4 regions of the Shimazuella sp. NTD250 genome follow, and region 1 is predicted to be linked to each of the others. Evidence: riboswitches for the same ligand, from Rfam matches in the RefSeq annotation. Region 1 holds a riboswitch; each other region holds the start of a gene.
The links. A riboswitch is a leader RNA that binds a small molecule or an ion and turns the genes downstream of it on or off. The one in region 1 is predicted to bind S-adenosylmethionine.

Region 2: linked by a shared signal. The riboswitch ahead of AC5WOF_RS16195 (methionine ABC transporter ATP-binding protein) and the one ahead of AC5WOF_RS12430 (methionine ABC transporter ATP-binding protein) in region 1 are both predicted to bind S-adenosylmethionine.
Region 3: linked by a shared signal. The riboswitch ahead of AC5WOF_RS07410 (aminotransferase class I/II-fold pyridoxal phosphate-dependent enzyme) and the one ahead of AC5WOF_RS12430 (methionine ABC transporter ATP-binding protein) in region 1 are both predicted to bind S-adenosylmethionine.
Region 4: linked by a shared signal. The riboswitch ahead of AC5WOF_RS06720 (hypothetical protein) and the one ahead of AC5WOF_RS12430 (methionine ABC transporter ATP-binding protein) in region 1 are both predicted to bind S-adenosylmethionine.

The regions. Positions count from the first base shown of each region.
Region 1 is NZ_JCAJZS010000004.1:302,518-304,719, forward strand. Features, by position in the region: gene AC5WOF_RS12425 (hypothetical protein) at 1-176, opposite strand, end outside; SAM riboswitch class I at 839-942, shown strand; partial or broken gene AC5WOF_RS12430 (methionine ABC transporter ATP-binding protein) at 977-1,735, shown strand; gene AC5WOF_RS12435 (methionine ABC transporter permease) at 1,767-2,202, shown strand, end outside.
Region 2 is NZ_JCAJZS010000007.1:71,147-73,348, forward strand. Features, by position in the region: gene AC5WOF_RS16190 (SDR family NAD(P)-dependent oxidoreductase) at 1-461, shown strand, start outside; SAM riboswitch class I at 593-697, shown strand; partial or broken gene AC5WOF_RS16195 (methionine ABC transporter ATP-binding protein) at 830-1,849, shown strand; gene AC5WOF_RS16200 (MetQ/NlpA family ABC transporter substrate-binding protein) at 1,902-2,202, shown strand, end outside.
Region 3 is NZ_JCAJZS010000002.1:500,372-502,573, forward strand. Features, by position in the region: gene AC5WOF_RS07410 (aminotransferase class I/II-fold pyridoxal phosphate-dependent enzyme) at 1-864, opposite strand, end outside; SAM riboswitch class I at 946-1,049, opposite strand; gene AC5WOF_RS07415 (M24 family metallopeptidase) at 1,238-2,202, opposite strand, start outside.
Region 4 is NZ_JCAJZS010000002.1:367,005-369,206, forward strand. Features, by position in the region: gene AC5WOF_RS06715 (stage V sporulation protein D) at 1-361, opposite strand, end outside; gene AC5WOF_RS06720 (hypothetical protein) at 720-1,019, opposite strand; SAM riboswitch class I at 1,085-1,192, opposite strand; gene AC5WOF_RS06725 (hypothetical protein) at 1,263-1,478, opposite strand; gene AC5WOF_RS06730 (phosphotransferase) at 1,593-2,202, opposite strand, start outside.

The DNA.
Region 1 (2,202 bases):
GATAAGGGAATATCTTCCGGTTCTAATTGATCGATCATGTTCCAATAAGCTTTTACTTCATTTATTGTTGGTTGTTTGCGTTTAGACCAAGGGCGAAGGAATTTATATAAACTTTCTTTTTCTTTCTCATCCAATTTGTCAATTAGCTCATATAGTTCTTCGTTTGTAACGCCCATTCTCATCCCTCCTGTATCTAAATTGTACCTACATTGTATTCCCTTTTTTTCTTGTTGCAATAGGCCTGTTATTTCAACAGAATACAAAAACCGAGTATCTTTAAAGGATTCCCGGTTTTTGATTCATTCTATATAAGTGTCCTGATTTTTTTACACAGGGTCTAAAAAATGCTTTTTAGCGCCAAGTAGATAAGACCCCACATCGGAATACTGAGTAACACTGCATTCATAACTCCCAACCAGAAAAACTTACCTACCACTGTGTATTGCATCAAAGACACCTCCGTTTTGATCTGATGTCTTTATTATATTCAAAATGTGTGAGGTTTAAAGGATTTGGGGGGAAATGTAAATGAACTGTAATGTTGGGGTAATATCATATGTCATTATTACAATTTGGCTTATATTATTTCAGAATAATGTTTGATTTGAAATAAAAATGTTCACCGTGGTTACCATAGCGCAGGGGACAGATATTTTCTAGTATTGGTAATCCGAGTAATCTGTTGTTCTATTTTTATGTAGTTAAAAATGATTTAGCATTTACAAACATTTTGGTTGATCACTTGAAATCGGAATAGGTTTCTATGCTTATTCTTTATATTTCCATGTTGATTTTTATATTTTTATCCATTATAATAAAGTTAACTTGATATGTAGTTCTCTTATCCAGAGAGGTGGAGGGACAGGCCCTATGATACCTCGGCAACCATCCGTTAAGGAAAGGTGCCAATTCCTACAGAATTTTAGTTCTGGCAGATGAGAGAAGGCGATATGATAATATATCCCTTTTTGCATCTATGCGGAAAGGGATTTTTATTATTTTAGGAGGTGCTTTGAAATTGAGTTTCATCCAGTTGCAAAACGTCTCCAAACGATATGCTGAAGTAACAGCACTTGATCGTGTGTCTGTAGAAGTACAGACAGGAGAAATGCTTGGGATTATTGGTCATAGCGGAGCAGGTAAAAGTACTTTGCTGCGAATGATAAATGGATTAGAACAACCAACTGAAGGCGATGTTTTGCTAAAGGGGAAAAATATCGCGGATCTGAACAAGTTGGAATTACGTCAGCTTCGCAGTAAGATCGGAATGATTTTCCAGCATTTTAATTTGTTATCATCTCGAACAGTATTTCAAAATGTCGCGTTCCCAATGCAAATTGTGGGCAAGAAGAAGTCTGAAATCAAGGTTCGTGTAGAAGAATTGTTAGAACGTGTCGGACTTACAGACAAGAAAAATGCTTATCCCTCACAATTAAGTGGTGGGCAGAAGCAACGTGTGGGAATTGCTAGAGCACTCGCAAATCATCCAGAGATCGTACTTTGTGATGAGGCCACCTCTGCACTCGATCCTGCGACAACAGACTCCATCTTACAATTAATTCAAGAAATTAATCAGGAGACAGGTATTACGTTTGTGTTTATTACACACGAAATGTCTGTTGTTGAAAAAGTTTGCAGTCAAGTTGCAGTCCTTGAGGCTGGCCGCATTGTGGAAACAGGAAAAGTAGCGGATGTCTTCTCCAACCCTGAGCACACGGTAACCAAATCTTTTTTGGGTCTAACACCTAAGAAAGGGGGGAATCGAAATGTCTCCTAGTCTGGATTGGAACCTCATTATTCAAGGAACACAGGAAACATTGTGGATGGTTGCGATTTCTACTTTTTTTGCAGCATTGATCGGTGTACCTTTGGGTGTTTTATTAGTAGTTACAGATCGAGGTCAGTTTTGGGAACAAAGATGGTTACAAAAGGTTTTAGGCTTTATTGTAAATATTTTTCGTGCTGTACCCTTTATCGTCTTGATCTTATTTTTATTTCCAGTTACGAAATGGATTTTAGGTACATCACTTGGAACAACGGCAGCGACCATTCCGTTGATTGCTGGTGCGGCACCATTTTTTGCTCGAATGGTGGAGACTGCTATCCGGGAAATTGATCGTGGGGTAGTAGAAGCAGCAGAAGCAATGGGTGCAGGTCCTTTCACGATTATATTGCGTGTGTTCCTGCCAGAAGCAATGCCGG
Region 2 (2,202 bases), on a different contig from region 1:
CAGCGAGTCATGACGATTTGATTGAAGAATGGAGACGAGTATTAGATATAAATATGATTGGAACTTTTTTAGGAATGAAATATGTCGTTCCAGTTATGAAAGAAATAGGTGGTGGTTCGATCATAAATATTTCTTCAGTTGCAGGTTTAATAGCTGGTGGAGTCAATCCATACACTGCTTCAAAAGGGGCGATTCGAGCGATTAGCAGAAGTGCTGCTGTCGAATATGCCAAGTACAATATACGGGTAAATTCTGTTTATCCAGGAATGATACATACACCAATGACGGAAGATTTGCTTGCTAATGAAGGGATTCGAAAACATTTTGAATCCGTTACACCGCTCCCTTTTTTAGGTGAATCAAATGATGTGGCTTACGGAGTCTTATATTTAGCTTCAGATGAATCGAGATTTACTACAGGTACCGAATTAGTTATCGATGGAGGTTGGACATCTCATTAGAGATATCTATTTTCTTTTGGGTTAAGCGATTTAAGGAGAAAATAAGCATTATACCCTTTATTGATTAATATTTAAAATTCTATTGACTTACTATGTATTTAAATATAAAATGACCTCAATTAAATATTAACTTCTTATCTAGAGAGATGGAGGGACCGGCCCTTTGATATCTCAGCAACAGATCATTTACGATACTGTGCTAATTCCTGCAAGCAAGTTTGCTTGGGAGATAGGAAGAGTTATTTAAATGAGCGGATATTCCTTAGTTTAAAAGCCTCTTTCTATTGATGAATAGCAAGAGGCTTTTTTTGTTTTTCTACGATTTATCCATCTATTGGGATGTAATATTTTTACTAGGAGTATGGAATTTGATTGAATTGAGTAATATCAGCAAAATCTACCCTGGATCGCCACCAGTGGAAGCACTGAAAGAAGTGTCTCTACATATAGAAAAAGGAGAGATCTATGGGGTAGTGGGGGTGAGTGGAGCGGGGAAAAGTTCGTTAATTCGATCTGTCAATCTGTTAGAGGAACCAACCACAGGTGAAGTAATAGTAGATGGTGTCGCATTGGCTGCTCTGTCATCTGAAAAATTAAGGGAAGCTCGTCGAAAAATTGGTATGATCTTTCAGCAATTTAACCTGCTAGAGTCCAAAACAGTTTTTCACAATGTCGCATTGCCTCTCTATTTAGTTGGAAAAAAGCGTAAAGAAGTAGAAGAAAAAGTAATGCAGCTTCTTACCTTTGTTGGTTTAGCAGATCAGGCTGAACATTACCCTGGGCAATTGTCAGGTGGACAAAAACAACGGGTAGGTATTGCTAGGGCTTTGGCTACTGATCCCCATATCTTGTTGTGTGATGAGGCAACTTCTGCTTTAGATCCTGATACAACGAGATCAGTACTCGATTTGCTTTGAAAGGTGAATACAGACTATGGGATCACCATTTTGTTGATTACTCATGAGATGGATGTGGTGAGAAATCTGTGTGACCGCGTAGCAGTGATTGATCAAGGGAGAATTGTGGAACAAGGAACGGTTTATGAAGTGTTTACCAATCCAAAGTCCGAAACAGCACAGCGATTTGTTCGTACTATTTTTGGACAGGAACTACCAGAAAGTGTCCGCCAATCCTTGAAAAAACAGGATTAAATCTTACGAATTGTATTTACTGGTGAAAACGCAAAGAGACCACTTATTGCAGAAGCAATAAGGAAATTTCAAACCGATATCAATATTTTGCAGGGTAGTATTACAGAATTACAAGGGAAACCTTTTGGAGACTTATTAAGAAGTATTCAAGGTGATTGGAAGGTAACAGAAGACATTATTCAATATTTACAACAGCATCAAGTACTAGTGAAAGAGGTGACATCAATTGGCGTTTGATTGGGCGGTTTTTTGGCCGCAGTTAGTAGATGGAACAATTGCAACGTTCATCATGGTTTTCGTATCGCTTGTTTTTTCCATATTGATTGGTTTTCCATTGGGAGTGGTGCTGGTTGTAACTCGGCCAGGACATATATTAGAAAACAGAACGCTTTTCACGATTCTCAACGCAATCATCAATATTTTTCGATCCGTTCCTTTTATTATTTTATTGGTTACGATCATCCCTTTTACACGATTGGTAACAGGCTCATCAATCGGTACAGCAGCTGCTATTGTACCATTGATTTTTTATGCAGCGCCTTATTTCGGACGCTTAGTAGAAAGTTCTTTATTAGAAGTAGATGCTGGAG
Region 3 (2,202 bases), on a different contig from region 1:
TTTTAGGTGTGTATCTTTTCCCTTTTCATCGAGAGCTGGATAATATACTTCTCCCTTGATCAACGGATGCTCACGAAGAAAATGTGCTAACTGTAGAGCATTTTCTTCATGACGATCCATCCGTAAAGCGAGTGTTTTCATCCCCCTCATCAACAAGTAGCAGTCATGAGGTCCTAAACTTGCCCCTATGGCGTTATGCAAGTATCTTACACGCTCTGATAATTCAGATCCTTTTGTCACGATCAGACCAGCGAGTACATCATTATGACCACCTAAATACTTCGTTGCACTATGAATGACGATATCAGCACCTAATTCAATCGGACGTTGGTAGTATGGGGTCAAAAAAGTGTTATCCACAATAGTTATGATCTGATGTCTGCGAGCTAGGCTGCAAAGCGCTTGTATATCAGCGACCTGCATCAATGGGTTGGTAGGTGTTTCGATAAAAATAGCTCGTGTGTTGGCCTGGATGGAACTTTCTACATCCTCAAGATTACGCAAATCTACATAAGTGAAGTCCAAACCGAAGCGTCGAAGGTTTTCTTCAAACAATCGATAAGTTCCTCCATAAAGATCAAGAGAGACGATCAAATGATCTCCTTGTGAAAACAATCCCATTACCGTTTGAATGGCTGCCATTCCTGAACTACAAGCAAAACCTTCATCTCCTTGTTCTAATCTTGCAATGCTTTCTTGCAGCACATCTCGGGTCGGATTAGCTGTCCGCGTATAGTCATAACCTGTACTTACCCCACCAACGTGTTCATAAGCAGTTGCAAAATAAACTGGAAAATTAATAGCTCCTGTCTTCGGTTCCTTTCTACAGCCTATCTGCGCTAATTCCGTCTCCATTTTTTTCATTTGTTCATCCTCCTGACCCATTTCCTCACATAAAAAACCTCTTCTCCTAAGAGAAGAGGCTGGTTTTCGACACCGCTTCTTCTCTTATCTTCCAGGAATTCCTGCAGGATTTGGCACCTTATTGATCAAGATCAATTGGTTGCCGGGCTTCATCGGGCCAGTCCCTCCGCCACTCTTGATAAGAGAAAATCTTTAAATATAATATTTATTTATTTTTATCAAACTAATTTTATCATATATATTACTTTTCTATCAATGTTGGTGAAATAATCATCTATCTATAGAAATCATGGATAGGCAGCTACAACCCTATCCATGATTGGATGTCTAGTTATTGGGTTAAAAATACTATTTCCTTGCAGTCAAAGCCTTTTTAAATAGTGATGACATCTTCGCTAGAAATGGATAGAGATACTAATCCATTACTTTTGACGACATATGTATTTTCTATTCCGACAACACCCCTGCCAGGAAACGTGAATTTAGGCTCGATTGCAATGACCATATTCTCTTGTAAGGGTTGTTGAAATCCTTTTGCCAAAATGGGGAACTCGTCAATTTCCAAACCTACTCCATGTCCCAAAAATTTCGCTTGATCTTCCCCAAATCCCATAAAATGAGCTTGTAAACCAGCATCTTCCACTATTTTTAAAGCATGCTGATATAAACTCTCCCATGTAACTCCTGGTTTTCCTAACTGTTCTACAGCACGCAAAAGGTTTCGACTTACTTCATATGCTTGTACCAGATCGTCTTCAAGTGTACCAATGACAGCTATTCGAGTTTGATCAATCATATAGCCTTCTACTACTGTGCTAAAGTCGAGTAAAATTGGTTCGTTTTGAGCTAATTTTTTGAAACTTGCACCTTGTGGACTAGCAACTGTCAATCCTAAGCCGCCAGCAGGACCATCAAAATAAGTCGGGGTTGCTGCTGCCGCACCAGAAGCTACCATCCCCAGTGACAACTCTTGGTTGTAACCTCGCATTCGATTGAGATTTATATTTCCACGTACTCGTAAATATTGCTCCATTTTCGCTGCTAATTGTACTTCTGTCATACCTATTGATATCCAAGCAGGCAATTGTTGAATAACTTCATCTACTAATATAGCAGCCTGCTGAATCTGCGCTAGCTCGTAGTTTGATTTTACTGCACGCTGCAAGCGAATAATAGGAGAGATGTCTTTGATTTCTGTATCTAGCATCTGCTGATAACGAACACCTAACTGATAAGGTAACACATCAAGTTCCAATCCTAATGTATTAGGTTTACCAAAACGAGCCTGTATACGCTCTCCTAATGTTCTCATTCTCCCTAATGGCTCCACTTCAATAG
Region 4 (2,202 bases), on a different contig from region 1:
TAATCCGAACGATAAGCTGTCTTTTCTTTACAAACGGCAAAATCTTTTCTTCTGGCACACCTAATATTTTTGCTAGTTTATAAGCTGTTCCATCTTTATCCTTGATCTGAGCTGGTACGACCATCACCGAAGGCGAACTGATATTATACGCAATCAATTCCCCATTGCGATCCAAGATGCGTCCACGCTTTGACGCAAAGGGAATATCCCTGCCCCAAAGATTTTCCGCTTTCCCTGTCAACCAAGGCCCTTGTACCAACTGCACAAAAGTAAGACGACCGAGCAACGCGATCAGTACAAACAGTGCAATTGAAAATATAATGAATAAGCGTTTTTTGTGCGTAACCAATAGCGCTTTCACGTCTCTTCATCCTTTTCCACTATCCTTTATTTCAATTTATGTGGACAAAGGGTAAAAAAGAATCATCATTTCTATGATTTAGGAATTTCCTATCAAACTTGCTCAACGGAATGTTATATTCAAAGACTCAAACGTAAAAAATCCCACATCTTCGTCTATTGAGTGAGATGTGGAACATACTGGTCGTTTGAGGTAATTAGGAGGCTATTCTTTTTTAAGTAAAGGGAAGTACGAATGTCAGAAAATGAAACAAACACTCCACATCTTCACATAAAAAACGAGGTTTCCCTCGTATGTATTATCTATTTCATTTTCATCTTGTTTTTGACTTCAGCTGTTTCACAACCATATTTCTCTATTACCAAAAAGAACGAATTTTTCGGGACAAGGTAATACGTTCCATTTTTAAACTCCATACTTTCTCCCATAGTTGTTCCTGTTCAAAAGCATCCGATGCACTTCTTAGTTGTTGATAACTTAACAACAACTGCGTATTTATAGCATCGAATTGTGCCCATAAATGATAGAGAAATAAATCTTTGTCTGTGAAATTCAGTTTTTGTAAAATTTCAGCTTGCCATTCTTGATCGCCGATTTCTTTTGCATATAAATACAAGTCTAAATAATCGTTTATCCAAGTTTCTTTTAACTGAATCATGATTTTACCTCCCTAACAAATGAAAAACCTCTTTAAGAAGAGGTTTTCTGGTTAGAAAGGTCCTCCTCTTATCTTTCAGAGTTTCTACTCTGTTGGATTTAGCACCATACAGTCTGTTGACTGAGGTTGCTGAGGTTTCATAGGGCCAATCCCTCCACCTCTCTTGATAAGAGATCCTTCGATTTTTTTCGTTTTGGTTGATTTGTTGTTGATTATATATGTAATTATTTTAATTGTAAATAACTACATCGATTTTTCTTTCATTGTTCGCATCATACTCATCATTTTTGTCATCATTTCATCTGACTCTTGCATTTTGTTCATCATCATATCCATGTCCATTTCTGGCATCATGTTCATTTCTTTCATTTTGTCCATCATCATGGTCATCATTCTCATTTTTCCCATCATATCCTCCATCATGACCATCATCATCATATTCATACACATTTTATCCATACTATAATCCTCCGATTTTAGATACTTCAAATCATTACCTATGTTTTCCATAATGTTTGAATATATACTAGCCCGTCCTCTTGGCATAAAAAAACGAGGTTTCCCTCGTTAGGATTATCGATTTCGTTTTGGTTTGGACCTTGACTTCTTCTTTGCCGGCCATAGTTTTTTGATTAGTTTTTGACATTCTTGGATATGGGCATATTCACTTGAAACGTCTACTAATTCTTCTTGTCTGTCTACCGCACGAACCAATCGTTCGGGATAGGAGAGAAAGACAGCTAGAAGTCTTTTTTCTTTCGGCAATAGTTTATTTTCTTGTTCATAGGCTGCTAGTATTTCTGCGGGAGATTCCTCTGGATATCGATGTATTAAAGTAGCAAGGTCTTTTATGGGTGTATCTAGCGCAGCATGGTCAAAATCGATCCAGTACAATCCTTCCTCACTTGTGAGTACATTAGAAGGATGAACCCGACCATGACATATCGTGTATCTCGGGGCAATTCCTTTTTCCACTTGAAGATAACGATCGATTCCTTGGATAGCAAACGTAAATCCATTTTGGGAGAGCTGAGCAGATTGTTCGGATATTTTTGCTTCTCCTTCTTCTAACGTCTCTTGCCAACTGGATACTTGTGTCTTTCGCTGTTCCCAAGACTCTTTTAGATCTGGATCGATGACTTGGTGCAACTTGGGAAACTGTGCTGCTATAGGTTCTGCTAAA